Regions from separate parts of the Burkholderia sp. FERM BP-3421 genome, predicted to be linked through region 2. Evidence: riboswitches for the same ligand, from Rfam matches in the RefSeq annotation. Region 2 holds a riboswitch; each other region holds the start of a gene.

Region 1 (10,031 bases), 890 kb from region 2:
CTCACGACGGTCCGCGACGCGGCGCTCGCCGCCTATGCGCACGCCGACGCGCCGTTCGCCGAGGTGGTCGCCGCGCTCGGCGCGCCGCGCGACGCGCACGGCAATCCGCTGTTCCAGGTGATGTTCAACTACCTGCGCCCGAGCGGCGCGGCGCACGGCGACTGGGCCGGGCTCGCGCTGGAGGATTTCAACGACGTGCGGCACCGCGTCGTGTTCGAGCTGGAACTCGACGTGGTCGAGCATCCGGACGGCCGCGTGACGGGGGCGTTCTCGTATGCGCGCGAGCGCGTCGACGGCGGGTTCGTGCAGACCCTGCTCGACGCCTACCTGATCGAGGTCGGGCGCATGGTCGACGCGCCGCGCACGCCGCTCGGCGAGGCCGAGCCCGGCTTCGCGCTCGCGTCGCGCGCGGGCGCGGCGGCGAACGCCGCGCCGACGCACGCGGCGCAGGCCGCGCAGCTCGCGGGCGCGTTCGAGCAGGTGTGGCGCACGGTCTTCGACGGCCACGCGCCCGCGCCGCACGACGATTTGTTCGAGGCGGGGGCCAGCTCGTTCGACGTGGTGCGCTTCGTCGACGCCGCGCGCGCGGCGGGGCTCGTGCTGAGCCTGGCCGACGTGTTCGCCGCGCCCGCGTTCGCGGCGCTCGGCGCGCGCGTCGCGGCGCAGGCCGCCGTGACGGAGGCGCGCGATGCTGACTAAGACCCGCGCGCCGCTGGCCGACGCCTTCACCCTGACCTTCCCGGGCGACCTGACGGCGACCCGCCAGGGCGACCAGATCACGGTCGGGCGCGGCGACGGCCTGGCCGCGCAGCTGTTGCGTGTGCAACTGACCGACGAGGCGCTGCTGCGGCTCGTCGCGTGCAATGCGCGCGCGGACGCGCCGGACCAGCGGCGCGCGTTGCTGGCGGCGCTCGCCGCGGGCTTCGCGGGCAACCCGAGGCTGACCGCGCTGCGCATCGATCCGGCCGCATGGCCGCGCGAGACGACCGACGCGCTGCGCGCCGACGGCGTGCTGGACGGCGACCGCTGCCTGCGCGAGCGCTGGGCGCAGCAGGCCGAGCTGTGGCGCGTGCCGCGCGCGGCGCTGCCCGCGCAGGCGGGCCGGGCGCGCACGCGCCGCCGCGCCGCGCCGTCGGACGGCATCCTTTATGCGCGCGACGTGCCCGCGCTGGGCCGCCGGCTCACGCTGCGCGGCGCGAGCCTCGTCGCGGACGGCGCGCGCGTCGCGCGCTGGCTCGACACGCCGCGCATCGCCGCCCAATGGGACGGCCGGCTCGCGCGCGAATCGGCGTGCGCTTACCTGGCGCGCCAGCTTGCGGATCCGCGCGTCGCGCCGCTGATCGCGGCGTTCGACGACGAGCCGTTCGGCTATGTCGAGACCTACCGCGCCGGGGCGCCGGGCGGCGAACCGTCGAGCGTGGCGCCGTTGGGCCGCACCCCGCTGGGTGGTATTCCGCTGGGTGGTATTCCGCTGGGTGGCATTCCGCTGGGCGGCACCCCGCTGGGCGGCACCCCGCCGGGCGGCGTCTCGTTCGCCGACGCGCGCGACCACGACCGCGGCTGGCGCGCGCTGGTCGGCGAATCGCGCTGGCGCGGCGCGGCCCATGTCGCGGCGTGGCTGCCGTCGCTCGTGCACTACCTGTTTCTCGACGATACCCGCACCGGAGCCGTGTACTGCGCGCCCCGGGCCGATCACAGCCGGATGATCGATTACCTCGCACGCTACCAATTCACCTCGTCGCAGGCGTCGTCCGGCCGGTATGTGCCGATGCGCGCGGAACGCGACACGTTTTTTTCAGGCCGCCACGTCTGACGTGCGGCCATACCGTCATAGGACCTGAGACATGCAGAGAGATACCGTATTCGACCTGATCGGCGTCGGCTTCGGGCCGTCGAACCTGGCGCTCGCCGTACGGCTCGCGGAGCAGGCGCGCGGCGCGCGGCCCACGCACTGCTTCATCGAGCGGCAAGCGGCGTTCGGCTGGCACCGCGGGATGCTGCTCGACGATTGCCGGATGCAGATCTCGTTCCTGAAGGATCTGGCGACGCTGCGCGATCCGAAGAGCCGCTTCACCTTCATCAACTACCTGTTCGAACGCGGCCGGCTCGCCGACTTCGTGAACCTGAAGAACTTCTATCCGACCCGCGTCGAATTCCACGACTACTTGAGCTGGGTCGCCGACGCGTTCGACGAGCAGGTCCACTATGGCGAGACCGTGACGGCGATCGAGCCGGTCGCGGCCGCCGGCCGCGCGGGCGAGATCGACGCGCTGCGCGTCAGCTCGCATGACGCCGAGGGCCGCGAATGGCAGCGCGTGACGCGCGCGCTGTCGGTGGGCATCGGCGGCGCCGCGCAGGTGCCGGAAGCGTTCGCCGCGCTCGGCCCGCACAACGTCGTGCATTCGTCGCAGTACCTGAACCAGATCGAGCACGCGGTGGGCGCGCCGGGCGCGGCCGCGCGCAAGCGGGTCGCGGTGATCGGCGCGGGCCAGAGCGCGGCCGAGGTGTTCGTCGACCTCACGCGCCGTTTCCCGCAGGTCGACGCGAGCCTCGTGATCCGCTCGGGCGCGCTCAAGCCGGCCGACGACAGCCCGTTCGTCAACGAGATCTTCAGTCCGGCCTACACCGACGTGGTTTATTCGCAGCCGAAGGAGAGCCGCCGCGCGCTGCTCGAACGCTACCGCGACACCAACTACGCGGTGGTCGACCGGCCGCTGATCGAGCAGATCTACGAAATGCTGTATCTGCAGAACGTGGCCGACACGCCGCGCCACCGGCTGCTCGCGAACACCGCGATCGAGGCCGCGGCGCGCACCGCGACGGGCCAGATCGAGCTGACGCTGCGCGATCGCCTCACGGGCCAGGGCCGCGCCGAGCGCTTCGACGCGCTGGTGCTCGCCACGGGCTATCGCCGCGACACCCATCTCGCGCTGCTCGACGGGCTCGCGCCGCACCTCGGCGACGCGCTCGCGAACGGCGACGTGACGCGCGACTACCAGCTCGCGACGCCCGGGCACTTCAAGCCGCGCATCTATCTGCAAGGCTGCTGCGAGGACAGCCACGGGCTGTCGGACACGCTGCTGTCGGTGCTCGCCATGCGCGCCGACGAGATCGTCACCTCGCTCGAACAGGGCGAGGCGGGCGCACAGAACGACAACGGACCAGACACGACGGACCGCAACCGGTCCGCGACACAAGAAAACGGGGCGAGCGACGGCCGGGTGGCCATCGCTCTTTGACAAAGGCGCGGCCTCCCGGCCGCCAAAGCAAATGGAGCAATGATGGAGTGGGCAACAGGCACGCGTCGGCGTGCGATCGCAGCCGCGGTGAGCGTGGCATTTTACGCAGCGGCAGCCAGCCAAGCGCACGCGCAAGCGGCGCAGCCAGCGAGCGATGCACAACAGCGGTCAAGCAAGACTTCAACCACGGACGCCAAGCCAGGCAGCACGCTGCCCGCTATCTCCGTCACCGCGTCGGGCGAGCAGGCGGCCACGGTCGGCCTCGTCGCGCGACGCAGCACGAGCGGCACCAAGACCGACACGCCGATCACCGAGATCCCGCAGACGATCAACGTCGTCACGGCGCAGCAGATCGAGGCGACCGGCGCGACCGACATCAACCAGGCCCTGCGCTACGTGCCGGGCTTCTCGACCTACGGCTCGGAGAACCGCTCGGACTGGTATTCGGTGCTGCGCGGCTTCACGCCGACCGTGTACGCCGACGGCCTGCAAGTGCCCAACACGCTGAATCTCGCGAGCTGGCGCATCGACCCCTACATGATCGACAGCATCACCGTGCTGCGCGGCCCGACCTCGGTGCTGTACGGGCAGGGTGATCCGGGCGCGATCATCGACGTGCAGACCAAGCTCGCGAACGGCGAGCGGATCCGCGAGGTCGGCATGCAGCTTGGCAACTACGCGCGCAAGCAGCTGTCGCTCGACGTGGGCGACAAGATCGACAAGGACGGCACGCTGTCGTACCGCTTCGTCGCGGTCGGCCGCGACGGCAACGCGCTGACCGGCCCGCACGGCGACAAGCGCTTCTCGGTCGCGCCGTCGGTGCGCTGGCAGCCGAACGCCGACACCTCGCTGACGGTGTCCGCGACCTACCTGCAGGACTGGAGCGACGCGTCGAACAACTTCCTGCCCGCGCAGGGCACGGTGCTGCCGAACCCGAACGGCCCGATCTCGGAGAACCTGTACGTCGGCGATCCGAACTATTCGTACTACCGCAAGAAGCAGTGGTCGGTCGGCTATCAGTTCGAGCACCGCCTGAACCCGGTGTGGACCTTCCGCCAGAACACCCGGCTCATGCACCTGTCGCTCGACAATGCGTCGGTGTACGGCGGCGGCCTCGACGCCTCGGATCCGACCCAGCAGACGATGACGCGCTATGCGGGCCTGTTCCAGATGAACTACAGCCGCTTCGACATCGACAACCAGGCGCAGGCGAAATTCCGCACCGGCCCGCTCGCGCACACGCTGCTGTTCGGCTTCGAGTACAACCGCCAGTCGACCACCGACAGCGAATGGCTCGCGCTCGCGCCGAGCCTGAACATGTACAACCCGGTGTACCTGCCGGTCACCACCGCGATCTTCGCCGGCCCGAACGCGTATCCGCGCACCGACATCAAGACGACGATGAATGCGTTCGGCGTGTACGCGCAGGACCAGATCAAGTGGCAGCGCTGGACCCTGACGCTCGGCGGCCGCCAGGACTGGGTCAACACCACCCAGAACGACATCGCGAACAGCCTGCAGCAGTCGCAGAGCGCGCACGCGTTCACCGGGCGGGTCGGCGTGACCTACGAGGGCGACTACGGGCTCTCGCCGTACCTCAGCTACTCGAGCTCGTTCAATCCGTCGGCGGTCGGCACCAAGATCACGGGCGGCGGCATCGCGGCGCCGACCAAGGGCCGCCAGATCGAGGCCGGCCTGCGCTGGCAGCCGCCGGGCAAGAACCTGATGCTGAACGCGGCGATCTACCAGATCAACCAGACCAACGTCGTGGTGCCGGACCCGAACGATCCGACCAACACCTACTCGGTGCAGGCGGGCGAAGTGCGGTCGCGCGGCATCGAGTTGAGCGCGGTCGGCAACATCACGCGCGAGCTGTCGGTGATCGCGGCCTATGTGTACCAGGACGTGAAGAACATCAAGGCCACCGACGTCACGCTCAACAACTGGCCGGTCGACATTCCGCGGCCGCGCCAGATGGCGTCGCTGTGGGGCGACTACACGTGGCGCACCGGCCCGCTCGCCGGGTTCGGGTTCGGCGCGGGCGTGCGCTATCAGAGCGCGGTCGCGGGCGCGGCGGACAACTCGCTGACGGTCGGCAGCTACACGCTGTTCGACGCCGCCGTGCACTACGAGCTGCGCAATTGGCGCTTCGCGGTCAACGCGACCAACCTCGCCAACCGGAAGTTCGTGAGCGGGTGCCAGTCCGCGAACGTGTGCTTCTACGGCAACGAGCGCACCGTGATCGCCTCGGCGCGCTACAACTGGTAAGCGGCGGCCGGCCCGGCGTCACGCGCGCCGGGCCGGCCGCGCGGTTCGCCGCGCACGCGGCCCGGCCGATCCGCCGGGCCGCGCGCGGCGCCGGCCCCGGAGCGACGCTCCGGATCCGCAACGACGGCGCGCCGATCGCGCGCCGCATCACTGGAAACTGATGACGGCCATGACGAAGAAGAAACTCGTATACATCTGGTCCCTGCGCAACGCGGCCGCCGACCGGGCGGGGCAGCAGGTCGAGTACAAGGGTGGCACGCGCTACATGAAGTCCGTGCTCGAATCGCTGGTCGAGGCGCTCAACGAGACCGAGCTGGGCGACCTGTACTCGCTCGAACGCGTGATCTACGACGACGACGCGGGCTCGCCGCTCGATCGCGAGAAGCTGCGCGAATACGGCTTCGCCTACGAGAGCGGCAAGCGCTGGTTCTATCCGCCGGCGCTGCGCGTGCAGGGCACGCCGGTCAATGACCTGCTGCAGGCGATTCCGTCGGAGTACCGGCGCGAGCCGCTCGATTCGCCGCTGCGGCCGGCCGGCAAGCAGGTGTTCGAGCGCCGCTTGCGCGATGCGCTCGACGGCCTGCACGCGGACCTCGTCGTGCTCGACGGGCTGCTCGTGATCCTCGACGAACTGGTGCGGCCGGGCGCGCCGTATTGCCGCAAGGTCGTCAACATCCATCCGGGCGTGACGCGCGCGGAATCGCCGTACGAGCGGCGCGGCGCGTATGCGACGCTCGATGCGCTGTACGGCGCGCGCGGCCAGAAGGTGGTCGACTGGAAGACGATGGCGACCGTGCCGGTCGAGCCGCTGTACCTGACGGGCGCGTCGTTCCATTACGTCGACAACGGCATCGATTCGGGCGAGGTGATCCACGACGTGCTGAACACCGAGATCGATCGCAACGACACGATCCTCGAACTGCGCTGGAACAATTTCAACCGCAGCCTGTTCCCGGCGCTGCACGAAGGGCTCGCGATGCTCGCGGGGCAGCCGGTCGGGCAGGAGGCTTGAGGCGCTGACGCCGCTGCGCGCGGCGTTCGGCGTTCGGCGTCGGCCTGGAGCGCCTCGTCGTGAAACAGCGGGGCTGCGCAGCACGGATTCACGAGTGGTGCGCATGGATGCGGCAGGGTTCGCGATGTTCGTGGGCCGACGGGCGGGCAGGAGGCCCGAGGCGCTGACGCTGCTGCGTTCGGCGTTGGCCTAGAGCATCTCGCCGCGGAACAGCGCCGCCGCGCAGCGCGGATTCGACGGCCAATACGCATGCATGTAGCTCGCGTGGATCGGGCCGTGGTGGTAGCGCGGCTCGCCGGGCGCGGGCGTCGCGTCGTCCGTCCCGCCGGGCCGGTGCGCGACGCCAGCCGGCGCGAGCGGCGTGGCGAAGCGCGAGTAATGGAACGCATGCCCGGCGAGCGCGCCCCAGCGCGTGTCGAGCGTTTGCATGCCGAGCGCCGCGAAGCGCCGCTGCATCGTGGCGTGGCCCGGCAGCAGGCCGAGCATCGGCGTGGTCGCGCCGTCCACACCGGTCAGCGTGTCGCACAGATAGAGCAGGCCGCCGCATTCCGCCACCACCGGCCGCCCGGCCGCGACGTGCGCGCGGATCGAGGCCGTGCTGCGCGCGTTGCCGGCGAGCCGAGCCGCATGCAGTTCCGGATAGCCGCCCGGCAGGTACAGCGCGTCGCATGCGTCGGGCAGCGTCTCGTCGGCAAGCGGCGAGAAGAAAGCGAGCCGCGCGCCCAGCGCTTCGAGCAGGTCGAGATTGGCCGGGTAGACGAACGAAAACGCGGCGTCGCGGGCGATCGCGATGCACCGGCCCGCGAGCATCGGGTCGAGCGCCGGCGCATCGTCGGGCGCATCGAAGTCGATCGCGGGCGGCAGCGCCGCGAGCGCGGTCCCGGCCAGCGCGTCGGCCGCGCGGTCGAGGCGCGCGTCGAGATCGGCGATGTCGTCGGGCTGGTGCAGCCCGAGATGGCGCGCGGGCAGCGCGAGCGCCGCATCGGCCGCGAGGTGGCCGAGCCAGCGCAGGTCGGCGGGCAGGGCGTCGCGCAGCAACTGCGCATGACGCGCCGAACCCACGTGGTTCGCCAGCACGCCGTGAAACGCGAGGCCCGGCTGGAAGCGCGCGAGCCCGAGCGCGACCGCGCCGAAGGTCTGCGCCATCGATTTGCCGGAGATCACGGCGGCCACCGGCACGTCGCAGGCGCGCGCCAGGTCCGCGCTGCTCGGCGTGCCGTCGTAGAGCCCCATCACGCCTTCGATCAGGATCAGGTCCGCGTCGCGCGCGGCCCGCGCGAGCAGCGCGCGGCACGCGTGCGCGCCGACCATGCCGAGGTCGAGCGTGTAGACGGGCGCGCCGCTTGCGCGCGCGAGCAGCATCGGATCGAGGAAGTCCGGGCCGGCCTTGAATACCCGGACCCGGCGGCCGAGCCGCCGATGCAGGCGCGCGAGCCCCGCCGTGACCGAGGTCTTGCCCTGGCCGGACGCGGGGGCGCTGACGAGCAGCGCGGGACAGGCGGCCATCGCGTCAGAATTCCACGCCGCGCTGCGCCTTCACGTGCTGTTCGCGATACGGGTGCTTGACGAGCCGCATCTCGGTCACGAGGTCGGCGGCCTCGATCAGCGCATCGGGCGCGTGGCGGCCGGTGACGACGACGTGCAGCTCGCTCGCGCGGCCCGCGAGCGTCGCGAGCACCTCGTCGAGCGGCAGATACTCGTACTTGAGCACGGTGTTCAGCTCGTCGAGGATCACCATCTGGTATGCGCCGCTGGCGATCATCCGGCACGCCTCGTCCCAGCCCTTGCGCGCGGTCGCGACATCGGCGTCGCGGTCCTGGGTGTTCCAGGTATAGCCGTCGCCCATCGTCACGAAATCGCATTGCGCGTGCGCGCCGAGGAAGTCGCGCTCCGAGGTGTGCAGCGCGCCCTTGATGAACTGCACGACGCCGAGGCGCATGTCGTGGCCGAGCACCCGCACGGCCATGCCGAACGCGGCCGTGCTCTTGCCCTTGCCGTTGCCGGTGTGGACGATCAGCAGGCCCTTCTCGACGGTCGCGGCGGCCTGTTTTTTCTCGTGGCCGGCGCGGCGGCGTTCGGTCATGCGCTGATGCGATTCGGGATCGGTTTTCATCGGAACGGGTCCTGTGAGGAAGGAAAAGTCAGAACGGGCCGGCGAGCGCGACCGTCACGCCGGCGTGACGCAGCTTGCGCACGCGCAGCGCCGCGCCGTGCGCGGCGAGCCGCGCGCACGGTTCGCACACGCCGTCGACGCCGAGCCGCGCGCGCGCGGCGGCCGACGGCGCACTGAAATCGTGCGCGGACGCGGCGGCCAGCCGCGCGGCGAGCGCGGCGCGCGGGAAGCCGGCGAGCGGCCAGCCGCGGCGCGCGCAGCAGGCGAGCAGGCCGGGTTCGCGCGCCTTGTCCTCGACGGTGGCGACGACCGCGATCTGCGCGGCCGTCGCGCCGGGCGCGCAGGCGAGCGCGGCGTGGATCGCCGCGTCGATCGCGTCGGCCGTCACGCCGGCGCGGCAGCCGATGCCGACCGCGAGCCGCGTCGTCATGCGCGGCGCGGCCCGGACGAGAAAGCGGGGCGGCGCGAAAGCAGGTGAGTCATCAGTCGATCGAAGCGAAACGCCGGCGCGCGGCCGGCGGAATTCAGCGCCCGGGACCGTTCCCTCGCGGGCCGGGCGTTCGGCGAGCGGCGCTCGCCCCGTGCGCTGGCCGGTATCCGGGCTGGCCGCCGGGGCGCCGCCGCCTTCCCGCCCGAGGTCGGACAGTGGCATGGAGCGGCGCCTGCGCACGCCGACACGGGCGCGCGCGGGCGGTTGACCGTTGCGGGGACAGCACAGGCCGGGCGGCGCGAGCCGCCTCCTGTTTCCCGTTTAACTGCGCGCGAAGGACATCGCACGCGGGCACCAGACGCGCGCATACGATAGCATAGGCGCGCGTCCGATCCGGCCCCGGGAGCGCGGCGCGACGCAGCCAATGACGATGACAATGACGAACAGGGAGATTCGATGAGCTTCACCCGACAGATCGGTTGTGCCTGCGGCGCGGTGCGCCTGCGCTTCGAGGGCGAACCGGCCGCGGCCGCACTGTGCCATTGCGAGACCTGTCGCCTGTTCTACGGCGTGGTGGTCTGGGCCGCGACCGCGTGGGACGCCGCGTGCATGGCGGTCGATGCGGACGGCGACGCGCTCGGCCGCCACGCGCATCCGACCAAGCGCATGGCGCGCCATTTCTGCCGCCGCTGCGGCGATGTGCTCTACGGCACCAACCGGCTCGGGATGCGAGTGGTGCCGAACGCGTTGTTCATGCGCGCGCACGACGGCGCGCTGCCCGCCGCGCTGCGGCCCACCATGCATCTGTTCTATCGCGTACGCGTGCTCGACCTCGACGACGCGCTGCCCAAGTACCTCGACGGCTGGGACGGCCCGTTATGGGACGGCCCGTCATGCGATGCCCCATCCCGGGGCGGCCCGCCGCACACGCCGGATGCGCCCGCCGCGCCTTGACGCGCCGGGCCCCCC
Region 2 (10,031 bases):
TGATCGCCGAGGTCGGCGCGAGCATTTCCGGCATGCCCGGGCCGCCCTGCGGGCCGAGATAGCGCAGCACGACGACGTCGCCCGCATTGATCTTGTCGTCGAGGATCGCCTGCAGCGCGCCTTGCTCGTCGTCGAACACGCGCGCCGGGCCGGTGATGACCGGGTTCTTCAGGCCGGTGATCTTCGCGACCGCGCCGTCTTCCGCGAGATTGCCCTTCAGGATCGCGAGGTGGCCTTCCTTGTACAGCGCCCGGTCGATCGGGTAGATCACCTTCTGGTCGGCGCGCGGCACGCTCGGCACGTCCTTGAGCGCTTCGGCCATGGTCTCGCCGGTGATGGTCATGCAGTCGCCGTGCAGCAGGCCCGCGTCGAGCAGGATCTTCATCACTTGCGGGATGCCGCCCGCCGCATGCAGGTCGGTCGCGACGAACTGGCCCGACGGCTTCAGGTCGCAGATCACCGGCACGCGCTTGCGGATCCGCTCGAAGTCCTCGATCGACCAGTCGATCTCGGCCGCGTGCGCGATCGCGAGGAAGTGCAGCACGGCGTTGGTCGAGCCGCCCGTGGCCATGATCACCGACACCGCGTTCTCGATCGACTTCTTCGTGATGATGTCGCGCGGCTTCAGGTCGCGCTTCACCGCCTCGACGAGCACGCGCGCCGATTCGGCGGCCGAGTCGACCTTCTCGTCGTCCGGGTTCGCCATCGTCGACGAATACGGCAGCGACATGCCGAGCGCCTCGAACGACGAGCTCATCGTGTTCGCGGTGTACATCCCGCCGCACGAGCCGGTCGTCGGGCACGCGTTCTTCTCGACCCCTTCGAAATCTTCCTGCGACATCCGGCCCGCGGTGAACTCGCCGACCGCCTCGAACGAGGACACGATCGTCAGGTCCTTGCCCTTCCAGTGGCCGGGGCGGATCGTGCCGCCGTACACGTAGATGCCCGGCACGTTCAGGCGCGCGAGCGCGATCATCCCGCCCGGCATGTTCTTGTCGCAGCCGCCCACGACCACGACGCCGTCCATCCATTGACCTTGCACGCAGGTCTCGATGCAGTCGGCGATCACCTCGCGCGACACGAGCGAGTACTTCATCCCCTCGGTGCCCATCGACATGCCGTCGGAGATCGTCGGCGTACCGAAGATCTGCGGATTCGCGCCGGCGTCCTTGACCGCCTTCACGGCGGCGTCGGACAGGCGCTGCAGGCCCGCGTTGCACGGCGTGATGGTCGAGTGGCCGTTCGCGATGCCGATCATCGGCTTGTCGAAATCGTCCTTCTGGTAGCCGAGCGCGTAATACATCGAGCGGTTCGGCGCGCGCGCGACGCCTTGCGTGATGTTCTTCGAGCGGCGGTTGTACGACATGGGGAACTCCATCCGTTTGTTGTCTTGATTGCGGGGCGGCCGGCCGCGGCACGGGCGGAACGGCTCAAGTGGGCCAAGGATGCAGTTTCTCTTTGGGAATGTCCAATATATTATTCATAGCCGATTAGGTCGATCAACATATCAGGGAGCGTGACCGAGGTGAGCCCCGACCTGCGCCAGTGGCGCTATTTCGTGACCGTCGCCGACGAGCGACATTTCGGCCGCGCGGCCGCCCGGCTGTCGATGACGCAGCCGCCGTTGTCGCAGGCGATCCGCGCGCTGGAGGAGGCGCTGGGCGTCGCGCTGTTCGCGCGCACCAAGCGCTCGGTCGAGCTGACGGCGGTGGGCGCGGCGCTCCTGCCCGAGGTCGAGCGGCTGTTGGCTGCGGCGGACGCGCTGCCGCCGCTCGCGCAGAGTCTCGCGCGCGGCGAGGCCGGCTCGCTGTCGCTCGCGTTCGTGTCGACCGCGGACTACGGCCTGCTGCCGAACCTGCTGCGCGAGTTCGGCGCGCGCAATCCGCACGTGCGGCTGCAACTGACCGAGGCGACGAGCGACGTGCAGATCGACGAACTCGCGGCCGGGCGGATCGACGCCGGGTTGATCATTCCGCCCGTGCCGCCGCGGCATGCGGCCGTGCTGTCCTATCTGCCCGTGGCGCGCGAACCGCTCGTGGTGGCGATGCCGGCCGACGCGTCGAAGGCGGGCGAGGAGACGCCGGTGCGCCTCGCCGAGGTCGCGGACTTGCCGCTCGTGATCTTTCCGCGTCGTCTGGCGCCCGGCTTTTATGACATCATTACGGGCTGCTACGGCGCGGCGGGCGTCACGCCGCGCATCGGCCAGGAGGCGATCCAGATGCAGACGATCGTGAGCCTCGTGTCGGCCGGCATGGGCGTCGCGCTGGTGCCGCAGTCGCTGCGCAACCTGCGGCGCACGGGCGTGATCTACCGGCCGCTCGCCGCCGACGCGCCGGTCGTCGAGACCGGGCTGGCCTGGCGCACGGGCGACGTGAGTCCGGTGCTCGCGGCCTTCATCGAGATCGTGCGGCGCGCGGCGCCCGGCATCGACGGCTGAGAACCTCGGCGCGCGCCCGCCGTCAAACACGCGTCGCGCACCTCGTGCGCGGCGCGATGAATCCGAACCCTACACCGTTTATCCATGATCATTCACCCGCATTTCGATCCCGTCGCGATCCACCTCGGGCCGCTCGCCGTCCGCTGGTACGGCCTCATGTATCTGGTCGCGTTCATCGCGGCGATCGTGGTCGGCCGGCTGCGGCTGCGCCTGCCGCACGTCGCGGCGCAAGGCTGGACCGCGAAGGACATCGACGACATGATGTTCTACGGCGTGCTCGGCACCGTGCTCGGCGGCCGTCTCGGCTACGTGCTGTTCTACAAGGCGAGCTTCTATTTCTCGCACCCGCTCGACATCTTCAAGGTGTGGGAGGGCGGCATGTCGTTCCACGGTGGCTTCCTGGGCGTGGTGTTCGCGATGTCGCTGTTCGCGTGGCAGCGCAAGCGCAGCTGGATGGAGGTGACCGACTTCGTCGCGCCGATGGTGCCGACGGGGCTCGCCGCGGGGCGTCTCGGCAATTTCATCAACGGCGAGCTGTGGGGCCGCGTGACGAGCCCGGACGCGCCCTGGGCGATGTTGTTCCCCGGCGCCGCGCGCGACGATGCCGCGTGGCTCGGCGCGCATCCGGCGCTTGCCGCGAAGTGGAACCTCAACGAGGTGTTCATGCAGTATCAGATGCTGCCGCGCCATCCGTCGCAGCTCTACGAGATCGCGCTCGAGGGCGTCGCGCTGTTCTTCGTGCTGTTCTTCTTCGCGCGCAAGCCGCGGCCGCTCGGCGCGGTGTCGGCGGTGTTCCTGATCGGCTACGGCCTCGCGCGTTTCACCGTGGAGTTCGCGCGCGAGCCCGACGACTTCCTCGGACTGCTCACGTTCGGCTTGTCGATGGGGCAGTGGCTGTCGTTGCCGATGATCCTCGCGGGCATCGCGATGCTCGTGTGGGCCTATCGTCGTGGCGCGCGCGCCGCGCGCGCATGACGGGCGGCGTGAGCCGCGCACCATGAAGAACGCCGGCGGGAGCCGGCGTTTTTTTATCGTCGCGCGTCGCGCGTCACTTCATCTGGACCGAGCCGTTCACGTTGACGGTCACGGTCGCCTTGCCGCCCTCGACCGAGATCGGCGCGCCGGCGTCCTTGGACATCGGCGCGGCCGCGGCCATCGCCATCATGCGCGGATACGGCTGCACGTTGTGACCGCCGCCGACGTTGACGTCGCGGATCGAATAGCTGCTGTAGCCGAACGCCTTCGAGGCTTCCTCGGCGCGCGTGCGGAACGACTTGATCGCTTCCGTCGTGAGCTTCTGCTCGGCGGCGCGCTGTGCCTCGGGCGACAGCGAGAAGTCGACGCCGGCGATCTGCAGGGTCGTGGCGAGCTGGCCGGCGAGCTTCGAGGCGGCCGCGAAGTCGTGCGATTCGAGCACGACCTCGGTGCGGCCGCGCCATGCGGAGATCTTGCCGTCGCGGTCGGTGCTCGGATAGACCGAGAACGCGCCCGTGCGCGCGGTCACGCCGGCGACGCCGCGCGCCTGCGCGAGCGCCGCGTCGGCGCGGCGGTTCAGGTCCGCCGTGAGGCTGCCGGGGTCGCGCGCCTGCTGCTCGTAGAACAGCGTGATCGTGACGACGTCCTGCGGCACGTCGGCGCTGGCCTGTGCCGACAGCGACAGCACGCCGGCCGGCGGCGGTTGTTGGCCGACGCTCTGCGCGCGTGCGACGGACGGGGCGAGCGACAGCGCGACGGGCACCACGGTGGCGACGGCGAGAGCGAGCACGAGGGCGGTTTTTTTCGTCATGTTGGACTCCTTGAACGGAAGCGCGCACGCGATACGCGCAAAAACGCGGTACGAGGCCGCGCCTGATGAGGATCGTAACCGGCGGCTTGCCGGCTGAGCGACCGTTAGGCCAATGAAAGGCGCGCCGAGTTCCGCTGCGCGGCCGGCCGGGCCGGCCGATTTGACTTTCCTTGAAGCGGGCCGCGGCGCGACCTCACTTCATCAGCTTCTGCGTGATGAAGCGCCATTCGGCGGGCGTGACGGGCGTGATCGAGAGGCGGTTGCCTTTCGCGAGCACGCGCATGTCGGCAAGGGCGTCGTGCTCGCGCAACGCGGCGAGCGGCACGAGCGGCGACTTGCGCACGAACTTCACGTCGACCAGCATCCAGCGCGGTGTTTCGCGCGTGGATTTCGGATCGTGATAGGGGCTCTTCGGATCGAACTGCGTGGGATCGGGATAGGGCGTCGAACAGACCTCGGCGAGGCCGGCGATGCCGGGCTCGGGGCAGCTCGAGTGATAGAACAGCACGCCGTCGCCGATGTGCATCGTGTCGCGCATGAAGTTGCGCGCCTGATAGTTGCGCACGCCGGTCCACGGCAGCGTGCGCTGCGGCGCGTTCGCGAGATCGTCGATGCTCGCTTCGTCCGGTTCGGACTTCATCAGCCAGTGGTGCATGGATCGTGATCGACGCAGGAAAAAGGCTGCCGCAAAAGGAAACGGCATCGGGAATCGCCCGATGCCGTTGAAAAGGCCCCCGCCTTGGCCGCTAGGCCGGCATCCTGAACCTGGGGTTCAGAATTGGTCGCAGTTAGCAGCACATCGGGTACATCAGACAGAGTGACGCGCGCGCCCGTGCTACAAATTTCCGCAACCGTGCACATGGCATTGGTTCAAGGAATATATGACCTTGGCGAACCAGGCAGGGAAGCTGACTAATCGTGCGGATCGTGTTTGGATTCAGTGGCTTGCGCGATGCTCATCACGCTGGACATCAAGCACCACGAGAACCCGTGCGACCCGCTTACTGCGCTTCGTGCTGTGCGAGCACTGCACCAAGCTGTTCATTCATTTGATGCATTGTACGCCGGATTTCCTCCGCGGGAAATGCTTCTCCGTGCCGCACGCTCTGTTGCAGCCTCAAAAGCTCCGACGCGAGCGACAGCGCGGCCATCACGGCGATGCGATCCGTGCCGCGCACGGAGCTGTTCGAGCGGATCTTCGACATCTCCGCATCGACGCGCGCGACCGCCTCGAGCAACGCGGCTTCGGTGTCGGCGGAGCAGGCGAGCCGATACGCCTGACCGAGGATCGATACTTCGATCTGCTTGGTGCTCATGCATGTTCTCCGTGGCTGGCCGGGCCGCCCTCGCGCGCATCATCGCGCGGGTCGAGCAGGTCGAGCTGGTTTTCCGCGTCCGGCGCGTTCTTCGCGCGCGGCAGCTTCTCGAGAATCGCATTGAGCTTCACCTGGGCATCGTCGATCTTCGCCGACAGCGCGTCGCGCTCCGCCGCAAGGGCGTCGCGTTCCTCGCGCAGTTGCGAGAGTTCCGTGCGGGTCGCTTCCGCTTCCGTGCGCAATTGCGCGAGCTGCTCTTCGAGCGCGAGCCGCTCCGTGTGATGACGCTTGTTCAGCGCGATCAAACGGCCAATATTTTGAGATAGAGTTTCGAGTTCGTTGAGCATCTGCTGCGTCCTCTAAAGACCCAGCATTTTAGCGCGGATTATCGTCCAACCCGAGATCCGGATCGTATCGAGACGTAACGTTCATGCGTGTTGATGCGAATTTTGCGACAAATCTGGGTCAAATCCCGCGAGCTGGGGGGCGCGCGCGGCGCGCGGGAGGCTTTCTTGACGGCCGGCACCCGCGCTCCTACACTGGCGCCGCTTTGGTGCTCGCGTGCACGCGCACGCGGTTAAACGGGAAGCAGGGCGCACGGTCCGCCAGGACCGGCCAACCTGCGCTGCCCCCGCAACGGTAAGCGGCGCATCGCGTGCGATGCCAGCTGTCCCCACAAGCGCGGCGTTTGCCGCGCGGCCACTGCGCGATGCGCGCGGGAAGGCGGGGCGGTGACGCCGCCAGCCCGGATACCGGCCAGGGCGGGAGGGCGGACGCGCGATGCGCGCCGTCCTCGTGAGGCGGAACCTGCGGGGAGGCGGGGGCCGCACCGTTCAACAGGATTCATCGATGCGAACCCAGATCGCCCGCGCCGCGCTCGTCGCGTGTTCCGGGCTGCCGTGCGCCGCCGTCGCGCAGAGCACGCCGCCTGCTTCTTCCCCGCCGCCTTCGTCCGCCGCCGCGCCGACCCAGCTCGAGCCGATCGTCGTGACCGCGCAGCGTGCCCCGCAAGCGCTCGCGGACGCGCTGCCGCAAACCACTCTGTTTACCCGCGCGGACATCGAGAACAGCAATGCGACCGATCTGCCCGGCCTGCTCGCGCTCGCGCCCGGCGCGCAGATCGTGCGCAACGGCGGGCCCGGCGCGACCGCGAGCCTGTTCCTGCGCGGCGCGCAGTCGACTCAGTCGCTGGTGTTGATCGACGGCGTGCGGGTCGATTCGGCGAGCCTCGGCCAGGCGCAGATCGCGCAGCTGCCGCTCGACCAGATCGAGCGGGTCGAGATCGTCAACGGCAACGTGTCGTCGCTGTACGGCTCGGGCGCGATCGGCGGCGTCGTGCAGGTGTTCACGAAGGACGGCGGCGATCATCCGCCGCGCTTCAACTTCTCGGTCGGCTATGGCAGCTATCACACGCAGAGCCAGACCGCGGGCGTGTCGGGCCGGCTCGACGCGGCGGGCGACACGACCTTCAGCGTGTCGCTGTCGCGCGACAAGACCGACGGCTTCTCGGCCATCGATCCGGTCCGGCAGCCGCAGGCGAATCCGAATGCGAACGGCTATCTCGACGAAAGCGTGGCCGCGTCGCTCAAGCATCGCTTCAACGCGCGCTGGAGCGCGGGTGTCAGCTACTTCCAGAGCAACGGCGACACCAGCTTCGACAATGCCTACGGGCAGCCGACCGATCTCAACAGCCTGTATACCAAGGTGCAGCAGATCGCCGCGTTCGCGGACGGCAAGCTGACCGACTGGTGGACCACGCATCTGCGCGTCGCGAGCGGCAACGATCGAAGCCAGTCCTGGCTGAACGGCGCCTATACCGATCACTTCAACACCGACAACCGCCAGTACACCTGGCAAAACGATTTCGCGCCGCTGAAGGATCAGCGCATCCAGGCGGGCTATGAGCGGCTCGACCAGGCGTTCGACTCCGACGTGTTCGCCGCGCCGCAGCGTCATGTGAATTCGGGCTGGCTCGGCTACACGGGCCGCTTCGGGAACAGCCAGTTCCAGGCCAACGTGCGGCGCGACCAGTACTCCGATTTCGGCGGCGCCAACAGCTACTATCTCGGCTATGGGCTCGACGTGACCGAGCACTGGAAGGTCACGGCCAGCTATTCCGATGCATTCCGCGCACCGAGCTTCAACGATCTGTACTACCCGAACGCAGGCAATCCGGCGATCCGCCCCGAGCGCAGCCACTCGGTCGAGGCCGCCGTGCAGTACGCGTCGGACGCGCTCGGCGTGGCGCGCGTGACGGTGTTCCAGACGCGCTACACGGACCTGATCGACTACCAGCCGGTCGCGAACAGCTATTACTATCAGGCCGTGAACATCGGCCGGGCCAAGGTGCAGGGTGTCGAGGGCTCGTGGCAGGGCCATGTCGGCAAGACCGAGGTGCGGGTCGCGGCGACCGTGCAGAACCCGGTCGACGAGACGGCCGGCCAGGACCTGAACCGGCGCGCGCGCCGCTTCGCATCGTTCGCGCTGAACCGCGCGTTCGGCGGCTGGCGCGTCGGCGGCGAATGGCTCGTCAGCGGCGCGCGCAACGACACCGGCAATCCGCTCGGCGGCTACGGGGTCGTCAACCTGTCCGCGCGCTACAACATCACGAAGGCGTGGTACGTGAGCGCGCGCATCGACAACCTGCTCGACAAGGATTACGAACTTGCCTATGCGTACAACACGCCGCGCCGCGGCGCCTACGTCACGATCGGCTGGCAGCAGCCGTGACGCACGCGGCGGGGCGCGCGGATGAACGCGCGCCGCGCGGCCCTGATCTGGGCCGGGGCCGCGGGCGTCGCGGCCGCCGTGTTCGTCGCGTCGCTGACGTGCGGCAGCCTGCCCGTCTCGCCCGGACAGGCGCTGGCCGCGCTCGCGCCGCATGGGGGCGGTGACGCGACGCCGCTCGCGGTCGAGGTCGTGCGCACGCTGCGCCTGCCGCGGGCGCTCGCGGGCTTCAGCTGCGGCGCGCTGCTCGCGCTCGCGGGCGCGCTGTTGCAGGTGCTGCTGCGCAATCCGCTCGCCGAACCTTACGTGCTCGGCGTATCGGGCGGCGCGGCGGGCTTCGCGCTCGTCGCGATGATCGCGGGCGGCGCGTGGTGGATGGTCGACGCCGCGTCGTTCCTCGGCGCGCTCGCGTCGATCGCCGTGCTGCTCGGTCTCGGGCGTCGCGCGCTGTGGCGCGGCGACGTTCGCGACGCATCGCCGCGTCTGCTGCTCACGGGCGTGGTGATCGCGGCGGGGTGGGGCGCGCTGATCACGCTGCTGCTGTCGATCGCGCCGGACAACCGGCTGCGCGGCATCCTGTTCTGGCTGTCGGGCGACCTGAGCGGCGCGGCCGCGCCCTGGTTCGCGCTCGCGGCGCTCGCGGCGGCCTTGCTCGCCGCGCTGCCGGTCGCGCCGCAGCTCAACGCGCTGCTGCGCGGCGACGCCGTGGCGGCGGCGCTCGGCGTGCCGGTCGCGCGGCTGCGGCTGCGCATCTACCTGATCGCCTCGCTGGCCGCCGCGGCCGCGGTGACCACGGCCGGCACGATCGGCTTCGTCGGCCTCGTGGTGCCGCACGCGCTGCGGCTCGCATTCGGCAACGACCAGCGCATGCTGCTGCCCGCCGCCGCGCTCGCGGGCGGTGGCGGCGTGATGGCGGCCGACCTGCTCGCGCGCACGGCGATCGCGCCCGCGCAATTGCCGGTCGGCGTGATGACGGCGTTGATCGGCGTGCCGGTGTTCCTGTGGATGCTGCTGAGGCGGGCGCGATGAGCGCGCCGCGCCTGCTTCCGGATGCCGTCGCGGCGCGCTGCGATGCGCGGCGGCTCGCACTGCAAGCGGGTGGCCGCCTGCTGCTCGACGATTTCACGCAAGGCTTCGGCCCGGGCGAGCTGTGGTGCATCGCCGGCCCGAACGGCGCGGGCAAGACAACGCTGATCTCGACGCTCGCCGGACTCGCGCCGCCCGCGCGCGGGCAGGTCGAACTCGACGGCGTGCCGCTCGCCGCATGGTCGCCCGCGCCGCTCGCGCGGCGGCGCGCGCTGATGGCGCAGAGCGTGCACGACGCGTTCAGCGCGAGCGTGTTCGACACCGTGCTGCTCAACCGCTTGCCGCATCTGTCCGGCTGGGGCTGGGAGCGTCCCGAGGATCGCGCGGCCGCGCAGGCCGCGCTCGACGCGCTCGGGCTCGCGGCGTTCGCCGCGCGCGACGTGCTGTCGCTGTCGGGCGGCGAGCGCCAGCGCGTCGCGCTGGCCGGCGCGCTGTGCCAGGACGCGCCGCTGCTGTTGCTCGACGAACCGCTCGCGCATCTCGACCTCCATCACCAGATCGATTGTCTCGCCGCGCTGGCCGACTGGCTGCGCGGCGGCGCGCGCACCGTGATCTTCTCGTGCCACGACCTGAACCTCGCGCGCCGTTTCGCGACCCACGCGCTGCTGCTCGACGGGCGCGGCGGCGCGCAGGCCGGCCCCGCGCGCGAGGTGCTGAGCGCCGAGCGCGCGAGCCGGGC
Region 3 (10,031 bases), 870 kb from region 2:
CGCGCCGCTCGAGGCGGACGCGCTCGCGGAGATCCGCGCGGTGCTCGACCGCCAGCGCGTGGTGTTTCCGTGGGTCACGGGCGATGTCCTGATGCTCGACAACATGCTGACGGCCCATGCGCGCGACCCGTTCGAGGGGCCGCGCAAGGTGGTGGTCGCGATGGCGCAGAGCTACAGCGAGAAGGCAAGCGGTTAGCGGATGACGAAACGATGAAGAAGACGGCGGCAGTCGCGCTCGCGGCGCGCGCGCTGACGGTCGGGTATCGCGAGCACGTGGTGCTCGACGGGCTCGACCTGGAGATCCGCGCGGGGCGGGTGACCGCGCTGTGCGGGCCGAACGGCTGCGGCAAGAGCACCTTGCTGCGCACGCTGGCCGGACTGCAGCCGGCCTTGTCCGGCGAGGTGGACGTCAACGGCGCGCCGCTCGGTTCCTACCGGCGGCGCGCGCTCGCGCGCACGCTCACGATGCTCGCGCAGTTCAACCAGATTCCGGCCGGGCTCACCGTGCGCGAGCTGGTCGCCTACGGCCGCTACGCGCATGGCCGCTGGCTGCGCGGGCTCGATCGCGCGGACCACGCCGCGATCGACGAGGCGCTCGATGCGAGCGGGCTCGCGGCCGATGCGGGGCGCGACGTCGCCGCGCTGTCGGGCGGTGAGCGCCAGCGCGCGTGGATCGCGATGGCGCTCGCGCAGCAGGCGCCGATCGTGTTGCTCGACGAACCGACCACCTATCTCGACATCCATCACCAGCTCGACATCTTGCGCGAACTGCGGCGTCTCAATCGCACGCGCGGGCTCACCATCGTGTGGGTGCTGCACGACCTGAACCAGGCGGCCGCCTACAGCGACGAGATCGTGCTGATGCGCGCGGGCCGCATCGTCGCGCAGGGTACGCCCGACGCGATGCTCGATCCGCGGCATCTCGACGCCGCGTTCGACGTGTCGATGCTGAAGCTCGCCCATCCGCGCACCGGCGCGCCGATGTGCGTGCCGGCCTACGAGGGCGTGCTCGATGCGCCCGACGCCGCCGACGGGACCGCCGCCGCCGCGCGCGCGTCGGACCGGAGCCTCGCGGCATGACGACGCTCGCCGCCCGCAAGCGGCTGCACGGCCCCGCGCTGCGCGACGACTGGCGCGTCGGTCCGCGCAGCCGGGTCGGCATGCTGGCGGGCGCATTGCTCGCCGGCATCGTCGTCATCGCGCTGCTGCGCCTCGCGCCCGACCTGCGCGCGTGGCTGGCCGCCGCGCCCGGCAGCGACGCCGCGCGCCTGGCGCACATCCTGCTGTTCGATCTCAATGCGCCGCGCGTGGCCGCCGCGCTGGTCGCGGGCGGCGCGCTCGCGGTCGCGGGCACGCTGTTCCAGGCGCTCACGCGCAATCCGCTCGCCTCGCCGGACCTGCTCGGCATCACGGGCGGCGCGCAGCTCGGCCTGTTGGCCGCGATGCTCGTGCCGGCGCTGGCCGGCGTCGCGCAAGTGCCGCTGCTGTTCGTCTGCGGGCTCGGCGCGGCCGCCTGCGTCGCCGCCGCCGCGGGCGGCTGGCGCGCCACGCCGCTGCGGCTCGTGTTGGCGGGCAGCGTCTGCATGCTGCTGTTCGGCGCGCTGACCACGCTCGCGCTCGCGTTCTTCGAGCAAAGCATCGTCGGCGCGTCGCTGTGGGCCAACGGCAGTCTCTATCAACCCGGCGCTGCGGGGCTGCTCGGCGCGCTCGCGTGGCTCGCGCCCGCGCTCGTCGCGCTGCCGTTCGTGATCCGGCCGCTCGATCCGCTCGCGCTCGGCGACGACGCGGCGGCCGCGGCCGGCGTGCCCGTCGACGCGACGCGCTTCGCCGCGATGGTGGTCGCGGTGGGCTTCGCGAGCGTGGCGGTCAGCATCGCCGGGCCGCTGTCCTACGTGGGCCTGATCGCGCCGAACCTGCTGCGGCAGGTGCGCGGCGCGCGCGCCGCGCGGCTCGCGGCGCTCGTGCCGCTGTCCGCGCTGGTCGGCGGCGCGCTCGTGCTCGCGACCGACAGCGCCGTGCAGGCGCTCGATCTCGAAGGCACGCTGACGACCGGGGTCGCGATCGCGCTGGCCGGCACGCCGCTGATGCTCGCGATGATCCGGCGCGGTGCGGCCTGGTCGGGCGTGCTGCACGCGGGCGCCGAGGCGCGCGCGGCGGGCGGCGGCGGCACGCGCCTGATGCGCGTCGTCGGCGGGTGGCCGTGGCCGCTCCTGGCCGCGGCGCTGTTCGCGCTGTTCGCGTGCGTGGTGGCGGCCGGCGTGTCGGCGGGGCCGACGCTGCTCGGCGTCGCGCGCTGGCAGGCGCTGCTGGCCGGGCAGGACGCGGTGGCCCGCATGATCGTCGACCTGCGGCTGCCGCGCCTTCTGTGCGCGCTGCTCGCGGGCGCCTTGCTCGCCGCGAGCGGGGTGCTGATGCAAAGCATCGTGCGCAATCCGCTGGCCGGCCCCGAAGTGCTCGGCGTCACCCAGGGCGCGGGGCTCGCCACGCTCGTGCTGCTCGTGGCCTGGCCGCTCGCCGGGCACGGCGCGCTCGCCGCGGCGTCGCTCGCGGGCGGCGGCGCGACGCTCGCGTTCACGCTGCTGCTGAATCGCCGGCATCGCTACGCGCCGCTCGCGGTCGCGTTGACCGGGATCGTGATCGGCACGCTGTGGACCACGCTGTCGCAATGGCTGATCACCCAGCAGAGCGTGCAGCCCGCGCGCTTCGTCGTGTGGCTGATCGGCGGCACCTACGGCCGCAGCTGGGGCGAGGTCGCCGCGCTGCTGCCGTGGTGCGCGCTCGCGCTGCCGGTGTTCGCGCTGCTCGCGAAGCCGCTCGACCTGCTCGCGCTCGGCGACGATCAGGCGGCCGCGCTCGGCCTGCCGCTCGGCGTGCTGCGCCCGCTCGTGCTCGCGGTGGCGACGCTCGCGGCCTGCGCGGCGGTCGCGGCGGTCGGGCCGATCGGCTTCATCGGACTGATGGCGCCGCATCTCGCGGCGCTGCTTGGCGCGCGCGCGCATCGCACCCGCCTGTGGCTCGCGGCCGTGTGCGGCGCGCTCGTGCTCGCGGCGGCCGATATCGCGGCGCGCACGCTGCTCGCGCCGCGCGAGATTCCGGCCGGCGTGCTGACCGCGCTGATCGGCGCCCCCTACCTGCTCGCGCTGCTGGTCGCCGAGTCCCGGCGCGAGCGCAAGGGCGCGCGGGGGCGCGGATGAGCCTGAACCCGGCCGCGCCCTGGCCGGACGGCGCGGGCGCGCAGTGTTTCGCGGCCTTCGTGCCCGCGTCGATCGCCCACTACCTCGAACACGTGTGGCTCGGCGCGCCGTCCGGCGCGGCCGAGCCCGCCTTCGCGGCGGAGGCGTCCGCGCACGCGGTCGTGCTGCCGGCGGCGGCGCTCGACGGCGAGCGTCATGCGCTGCTCGACGCGATGGTCGCGCTGTACGGCGGCGATGCGGACCAGCATGCGCGCGCGCTGCTGTCGCAATGGAGCAAGTACTACTTCGGCTTCGCGGCCACGGCGGGTTTCGCCGCCGCGCTGCTGCTCGGCCGGCCGCTCGACCTGACGGGCGCGCGGGTCGCGCTGCGCGCGGGCCTGCCGGTCGCGTTCGGCGTCGACCCGGCCGCGCTCGGCGCGGCCGACCCCGATCCGGCGCGCCGCTACGGGCCGCTCGTCGCGCACCTGCGCGAGGTGATCGGGCAGCTGGCCGCGATGACCCGACTCTCGCCGCGCGTGCTGTGGAGCAATGCCGGCAATCTGCTCGACTACCTGTTCGAGCAGTGCGCGGACCTTCCCGGCGCGGCCGACGATGCCGCCTGGCTGTTCGGCCCGCTCGACGCGGACGGCGAGGCGAACCCGCTGCGCCTGCCGGTGCGGCGCGCGCGGCCGTGCTCGACGCGGCTGCCGAATCCGTTCCGCGCGCGCCGCGTGTGCTGCATGCGCAATGAAATTCCGGGAGAGACCCAACTGTGTGGAAGTTGTCCGCTGCTGCTGACGATGTGCGACGACGCGATCGCGTTGCAGGAGGCGATGCGATGAGCGTGCAGGCTCCCCGGCGTCGCATGCTGGGCGCGGTGCTGGCGGCGGCGTGCGGCGCGGCGTTCGCGCCGCTTGCGCGCGCCGCGGCCGAGGTGCTGCCCGGCGCGGCCTGCGGGCCGCTCGCCGGCAATCCCGTGGTGTCGCAGGCGAGCGCCGTGCTGCCGGCGCGGCCGGCCCGGATCGTCGTGCTCGAATTCATGTTCGCCGAGGATCTCGCGGCGCTGGACATCACGCCCGTCGGCATGGCCGACCCCGAGTACTACCCGGGCTGGATCGGCTACGACGACGCGCGGCTCGCGCGGGTGCCGGACATCGGCACGCGCCAGGAGCCGAGCCTCGAGGCGATCGCGGCCGCGCGGCCCGATCTGATTCTCGGCGTGGGGCTGCGCCATGCGGCGATCTTCGCGGCGCTGGAGCGGATCGCGCCGACCGTGCTGTTCGCCTACAGTCCGAACTTCGTGCGCGACGGCCGGCAGGTGACGCAGCTCGACTGGGCGCGCGCGATCCTGCATACGCTCGGCTGTTTGACCGGCCGCGTGGAAGCGGCGCGCGCGGTCGACGCGCGGCTCGCGGCCGGGCTCGCGCGCAACGCGCGGCGGCTCGCCGAGGCCGGGCGGCGCGGCGAGCCGGTCGCGTGGCTGCAGGAACTGGGGTTGCCCGATCGCTACTGGGCCTTCACCGGCAACAGCACGGCGGCGGGCGTCGCGCGCGCGCTCGGGCTCACGCCCTGGCCCGGCGAGTCGACCCGCGAGGGCACTGCCTACGTGACCTCGGAGGACCTGCTGAAGCGGCCGGACCTCGCGGTGATGTTCGTCAGCGCGACCGGGCCCGACGTGCCGCTCGCCGCGAAGCTCGATTCGCCGGTGTGGCGGTTCGTGCCCGCGCAACGCGCGGGACGGATCGCGCTCGTCGAGCGCAATATCTGGGGGTTCGGGGGGCCGATGTCCGCGCTGCGGCTCGCGGACGTGATGACGGAATCGTTGCTGGCGTTGCCGAAGGCGGGCGGGCGTTGATGCGCTGATGCCGCGACGGCGCTTCGGGGTGGGGCGCAGGGCGCGCGGCCTGACGGGGTCGCGCGCGCGGTCGCGGCCGACCGCATCGAGGCAGCGCGTACCTGCCCGCGCGGCCGCGCGGTCAGGCGCGCCGCAGTCACACGGTGCGCGGTTGGCCTTGCCGCGTCCGCATCGTCGTCTTTGTTTTGCGATCAGGTCAGCGCGTACCTGCCCGCGCGGCCGCACGGTCAGGCGGGCCGAGTCACACGGTGCGCGGCTGGCCTTGCCGAGTCCGCATCGTCGTCTTCGTTTTCTCGATCAGGTCAGCGCGTACCTGCCCGCGCGGCCGCGCGGTCAGGCGCGCCGCAGTCCACGGTGCGCGGCTGGCCCTGCCGCGTCCGCATCGTCGTCATTGTTTTTGCGATCCGGTCAACGCATACCTGATTCGACGCGTCGCTTGAGCGCGGCATTCATCGCGACGAATTCGAGGCGGGTGTCCTCGACCACCGTGCGCGTCAGCCGGCCCGCGAGCCATCCCGAGAACCGTTCGCGCTGCTCGAAGCGGGTGCCGCCCGCGACAGCCGTCAGGCGCAGGCAATGGGTGCCGTCGAACAGACCGTCGACGCCCACGCTGCCGCGCCAGCAGATCTCCGCGTCGTCGCGGACGCGTTGCACGATCGGCCTGAAGGTCATCGTGTCCGCGCCGCGCCCGAGCACGATGCGCAGCGTCGCGCCCTCGCGGAATGGGCCGTCGATCTCGGTGATGAACGGATTCCACGCCGGATAGGCCGCGCGATCCGTCACCACGCGCCAGACCTCGGCGGGCGGCCGGGCAATGAACTGGTCGGCGCGGATTTCCAGATCCTCGTGCAGCGCGGCGAGCGCCGCGCTCATGCCCGCGGCGCCGAGCGCGAAACCGATCAGCAGGCGCCTGCCGCGCTTCATCATGACGCGCCGCGCGCGTTCGCCCGCAGCGCGACGAGTGCGGCCAGGGCCCGCGGGAGCCGGGTAAAGCCCTCGCGGTCGAGGAAGTGGCCCGCGCCGGCCACGATTTCATCGGCGCCGCGCAGCGAGGCGGACCGGTCGCGCGACGCGGCCGGCGTCACGATCGTATCGTTGTCCGAGTAGATCGACGCGATCCGCGGCGCGCGCCGGATCACCTCGGCGTGATCGAGCGGCGCGTCGGTGAACGCACGCAGCGTCGGCAGCGTCGACAGGGGCCGGTCGAAGCCGGACACGAGCAGCAGGCCGCCGATGCGGGTGCCGGCCGGCAGCGTCAGCAGGTGCCGGAGCACGCTGATGCAGCCGAGGCTGTGGCCGACCAGCAGGGTATTCGCGTCGGCCGCCGGCACGATCGCGCGCAGCGTCTCGGCCCATGCGCGCGGCGTCGGTTCATCGGGAGCGGGCATGGCCGGCACGTCGACGCGCGCGCCTTCCGCGCGCAAGGTCTCGGCGAGCCAGGGAAACCAGTTGGCGGCGGGCGATGCGGTGTAGCCGTGCACGATCAAGACGTGCTTGCCGGCGAAACGCGGAGCGGAAGTCATGAGGTCCCGGGTGTCGAGGCGCGGCGCGCGGGGCGAAGGAAAGCCGTGGCGCGTCATTCTAGGCCTTGCGCGCCGGGACTGCACGAGCGCCGCGCGCCTCCCGGCCTCAATGCGCGCCGGCGGCCGGGCGCGGCGTCGCACCCGGGTCGCTGGTCTGCAGCCCGCGCTTTCTGAGCACGATCGAGACGACGAACCACATCTGGTTGTTCACCTGCTGCGACAGGTCGGCGATGTAGCCGGCCGTCTTGCCGTCCCAGGTCGCGCGGTAGTAGCGCTGCATCACGGGGTCCTCCAGCATCGCGATCAGGTGCCGCAGCTCGTCGTCCGACAGCTTCGCGTTCCGGATCATGCGGCGCGTGAGCAGCGCCTGTTCGCCGTACCCGGAGCGGATCTTGTTGGCGATGATCTCGTTGACGTCGGCCTGGACGCCTTTCCAGGCATCGGGCGACACGTTCGGGTTGAACTTGCGCGTCGCGTTCAGCAGGTAGCCGGCCGTCGCCTTTTCGAGCGAGGCGGGGTCGCCGTGTTCGTTCAGGACGATGATCCGCTGGATCAGCGCTTCGTTGTTCGGGGCTGCGTTCGTGTCCGGGGACGGCGCGGCCGGGGTCCGGGCGCAGGCGAGCAGCAGGAGGGAGGCGGCCAGCGCACGCCGTGCGCGTGAAAAGCGAGGGTTTATGTTCATTCTGTTTTGAAATAGGTCTGCTTTGATTATATCGAGTCGACTCCCGGGGCCTGCCGGGCGGGGTCGATCGAGGCCGGCGCGGCCCATGGGCGCGAGGCGGCCGGCGTGCAGACCAACGGAGAAAGCATCATGAATACGTCGGCCGACGAACCGTTGTCGAACCGTTCCATCGAGGCCTGGCAATTCAGGCTGCACTGCGCCGTGATTCCGTTCGTGATTCTGGCGATGGTCGCGGGGCCGCTCTATCTGGGCTATCTCGTGACGTGGAGCAGCCATGCGGACTCCAAGTTCATCGGGTTCGTCCTGGACAACTACCTGGTGTTCTTCGTGTTGCCGTATGTCGGGCTGTTCGCCTACTTCATCGTCACGACCCTGCGGATGAGCAACGGGCCGGTTGGTGTTTGAACTCGGGACGTTCATCCGGATCAAGGGCGCGGCGGGCCCGATCCTGTTCTGGATCATCACGTTCGTCGCGATCAGCGCGACGAACAAGGCGTGCTGGAAGGGCTGGCGTTGAGCGCGCGGCGCGCATGAATGAAAACGGCCACCGGAGTGGCCGTGGCGCCCGCCGGACCGGCGGGAGCGGGGCGGAGGCGGGAAGGGGCGGGGGCGGCGCGGCCGCGCCGCTACGTGCGCCGTCCCGCCGGCACGCCGCGTTCGGCCAGCGCGCCGAACACGAGGCCGATCGTCGTCCACATGATCACCTGCATGCCGATCGCGGCGACCCGGAACTGCCACAGCACGGTCGCAGGGAACGCGTCGGGCACTTCGTTGATCGCGGGCAGCGCGTGCTGCACGGCCGCGATGATCGCGACGAACACGAGCCCCGCCGCGAGCGACGCGTTCCACGCGCCGAGCCGCGCGGACAACCGGCCGCGCACCTTGAGCGAGAACACCAGCGTCACGATCGAGATCGCGATCATCAGGAAGAACAGCCCGGTTCGATAGCCGATCGTCTCCGGATCGCCCACCGAGGGGGGATTGGCGGGGTACTTGAGATTGGGGACGATCACCAGCGCGATGAACGCCGCGAGCGCGAGCCACGCGGACAGCGGCCGCGCGGCGAGCCGCCCGACCCGGCCGTACGCATAGGCGAAGGTCAGCGCGAACAGGCCGCCGAATGCCGCGCCGTAGGTCACGACGCCCGTGAGCAGGCCGAGCCCGGCCTGGGTCCCGCGGCTGACGAGCTCCGGTTCCGGGGCCTCGCCCTTGGCCGCATCGAGCTTTTCCTCGAAGGCGATCGCCTGCGCGACCTGGGGTTCGCCGACGACCCGCGCGAACGCGAACGTGAGAAGACCGGCGGCGATGCCTGCGAGCATCCCGCGGACCAGCAGTTTTCCGACCATCCGTGCCTCCGCGTCAGTGGCAGGGGAAGCCGAGCAGGTGCCGGCCGTCGTGCACGAACTCATGCACGTACATGCCGGGAACGAGCGAGGTCGCGCCTTGTTCCGCGCCGACGAAGTAGAGCGCGAGCAGCAGGAGCAGGCCGGCGAACAGGGCCCAGGGCAACAGTTCGCCAAGGGGAATCGGCGCCGGGGCGGCAACCGGGTTGAGGGCAGCTTCGTGCATGGTGGGATCTCCGGGGGAATCGCGCCCCGTCAAGGGTGGTGAGGAAAGGCAAGGAACGCAGGTCTGGCTTCCGGGATCAGGGATCGCCGGTTACAGTGGCGCGACCGCGCCGGATTCGCACCGGCTTCCGCGTTCGTATTCGGAGGGCATTGTACGCGTGATTTTTTTGCCGGAGCAATCGGAGGGCGAGCCGCATCGGGCGGCCGACGCCGACCTCGTCGTGTATCTCGTCGCGCATGCGGCGACCCGCGCGATGCGGAGCGGCGCGTTCCCCGACGACGATCCGCTCGATGCGCGCGGTCTCGCCGAGGCGGCCGCGCTGCGCGCGCGCTGGACGCCGCCCGCCGGCGCGCGCGCGTGCAGCAGCCCGGCGCGCTGCGCGCGGCAGACCGCCGAGGCGCTCGGCCTGCCTGCCGCGCCCGAGGCGGGGCTGGCGGATCTCGACTACGGCCGCTGGCGCGGCGTGCCGCTCGCGCGCCTCGCGCAGACGGCCCCGGATGCGCTGCGGGCCTGGTTGGCGGATCCGCGCGCGCATCCGCACGGCGGCGAAGCGTTCGCGGATGCGCGGCGGCGGGTGGGCGGCTGGCTCGACGGCTTGCCGGCGGGCGGTCGGATCGTCGCCGTCACCCATCCGGCGCTGGTGCGCGCCGCGCTCGCGCATGCGCTGGGTACGTCGCCCGATGCGCCGTTCGGTCCGGAGGTCGCGCCGCTGGCCGTGACGGTGCTGGTGCGCGCCGGGCCGGGCTGGATGCGTCGTGAAGCAGCCGAAGGGTGAGCCGCGCCGCGCAGCCCGCGATGCGTGATGCGTGATGCGTGATGCGTGATGCGTGATGCGTGATGCGTGATGCGCGCCGTGGGTTATCGCCCCGGCCGGTCCCAACGCTTGATTCGCGTGCGCGGTCTTGATACGATCGCCGCACTTTGTCGTCACGCGCAACGCCCTCCCGGTCCGCCGGGAGGGCGTTTCTTTTTGGCTTTCCCCCACCGAAAAGGAATTGCGCGACATGAATCCCGTCTCTTCTCTCTCCCGCGCCGCCCATCCGGACGAAGGCCTCGGCCACCGCCGGCACGGCGACGGCCCCGTGCGCGTGCTGATGCTGCACGACTGGCTCGGCGACCACACGAACTACGACGCCATCCTCCCGTATCTCGACGGCGACGCGTTCACCTATGTGTTCGCCGACCTGCGCGGATACGGCCGCTCGTTCCACCTGACGGGCGCGTATACG

The links. Region 2 has a riboswitch for cobalamin ahead of Bsp3421_RS25610 (TonB-dependent receptor domain-containing protein). Riboswitches for the same ligand answer to the same signal wherever they lie in the genome.
Region 1: another riboswitch for cobalamin. It lies ahead of Bsp3421_RS21580 (cobalamin biosynthesis protein); the one in region 2 lies ahead of Bsp3421_RS25610 (TonB-dependent receptor domain-containing protein).
Region 3: another riboswitch for cobalamin. It lies ahead of Bsp3421_RS21640 (CbtB domain-containing protein); the one in region 2 lies ahead of Bsp3421_RS25610 (TonB-dependent receptor domain-containing protein).

The regions. Positions count from the first base shown of each region.
Region 1 is NZ_CP117782.1:1,249,737-1,259,767, reverse strand. It holds gene Bsp3421_RS21615 (non-ribosomal peptide synthetase) at 1-699, shown strand, start outside; gene Bsp3421_RS21610 (GNAT family N-acetyltransferase) at 689-1,813, shown strand; gene Bsp3421_RS21605 (lysine N(6)-hydroxylase/L-ornithine N(5)-oxygenase family protein) at 1,845-3,239, shown strand; gene Bsp3421_RS21600 (TonB-dependent siderophore receptor) at 3,282-5,507, shown strand; gene Bsp3421_RS21595 (N(5)-hydroxyornithine transformylase PvdF) at 5,677-6,519, shown strand; gene Bsp3421_RS21590 (cobyrinate a,c-diamide synthase) at 6,709-8,025, opposite strand; gene cobO (cob(I)yrinic acid a,c-diamide adenosyltransferase) at 8,030-8,632, opposite strand; gene Bsp3421_RS21580 (cobalamin biosynthesis protein) at 8,661-9,062, opposite strand; cobalamin riboswitch at 9,204-9,437, opposite strand; gene Bsp3421_RS21575 (GFA family protein) at 9,519-10,016, shown strand.
Region 2 is NZ_CP117782.1:2,142,397-2,152,427, reverse strand. It holds gene ilvD (dihydroxy-acid dehydratase) at 1-1,366, opposite strand, end outside; gene Bsp3421_RS25645 (LysR substrate-binding domain-containing protein) at 1,526-2,437, shown strand; gene lgt (prolipoprotein diacylglyceryl transferase) at 2,522-3,412, shown strand; gene Bsp3421_RS25635 (SIMPL domain-containing protein) at 3,486-4,223, opposite strand; gene Bsp3421_RS25630 (EVE domain-containing protein) at 4,417-4,878, opposite strand; RNA gene ssrS (6S RNA) at 4,951-5,132, opposite strand; gene Bsp3421_RS25620 (cell division protein ZapA) at 5,225-5,539, opposite strand; gene Bsp3421_RS25615 (ATPase) at 5,536-5,886, opposite strand; cobalamin riboswitch at 6,074-6,314, shown strand; gene Bsp3421_RS25610 (TonB-dependent receptor domain-containing protein) at 6,389-8,269, shown strand; gene Bsp3421_RS25605 (FecCD family ABC transporter permease) at 8,291-9,295, shown strand; gene Bsp3421_RS25600 (ABC transporter ATP-binding protein) at 9,292-10,031, shown strand, end outside.
Region 3 is NZ_CP117782.1:1,276,461-1,286,491, reverse strand. It holds gene Bsp3421_RS21695 (TauD/TfdA family dioxygenase) at 1-196, shown strand, start outside; gene Bsp3421_RS21690 (ABC transporter ATP-binding protein) at 211-1,080, shown strand; gene fhuB (Fe(3+)-hydroxamate ABC transporter permease FhuB) at 1,077-3,194, shown strand; gene fhuF (siderophore-iron reductase FhuF) at 3,191-4,015, shown strand; gene Bsp3421_RS21675 (ABC transporter substrate-binding protein) at 4,012-5,028, shown strand; gene Bsp3421_RS21670 (SRPBCC domain-containing protein) at 5,437-5,952, opposite strand; gene Bsp3421_RS21665 (RBBP9/YdeN family alpha/beta hydrolase) at 5,952-6,551, opposite strand; gene Bsp3421_RS21660 (hypothetical protein) at 6,658-7,233, opposite strand; gene Bsp3421_RS21655 (hypothetical protein) at 7,363-7,638, shown strand; gene Bsp3421_RS21650 (hypothetical protein) at 7,628-7,750, shown strand; gene Bsp3421_RS21645 (CbtA family protein) at 7,860-8,579, opposite strand; gene Bsp3421_RS21640 (CbtB domain-containing protein) at 8,593-8,802, opposite strand; cobalamin riboswitch at 8,842-8,969, opposite strand; gene Bsp3421_RS21635 (histidine phosphatase family protein) at 8,960-9,577, shown strand; gene Bsp3421_RS21630 (alpha/beta fold hydrolase) at 9,807-10,031, shown strand, end outside.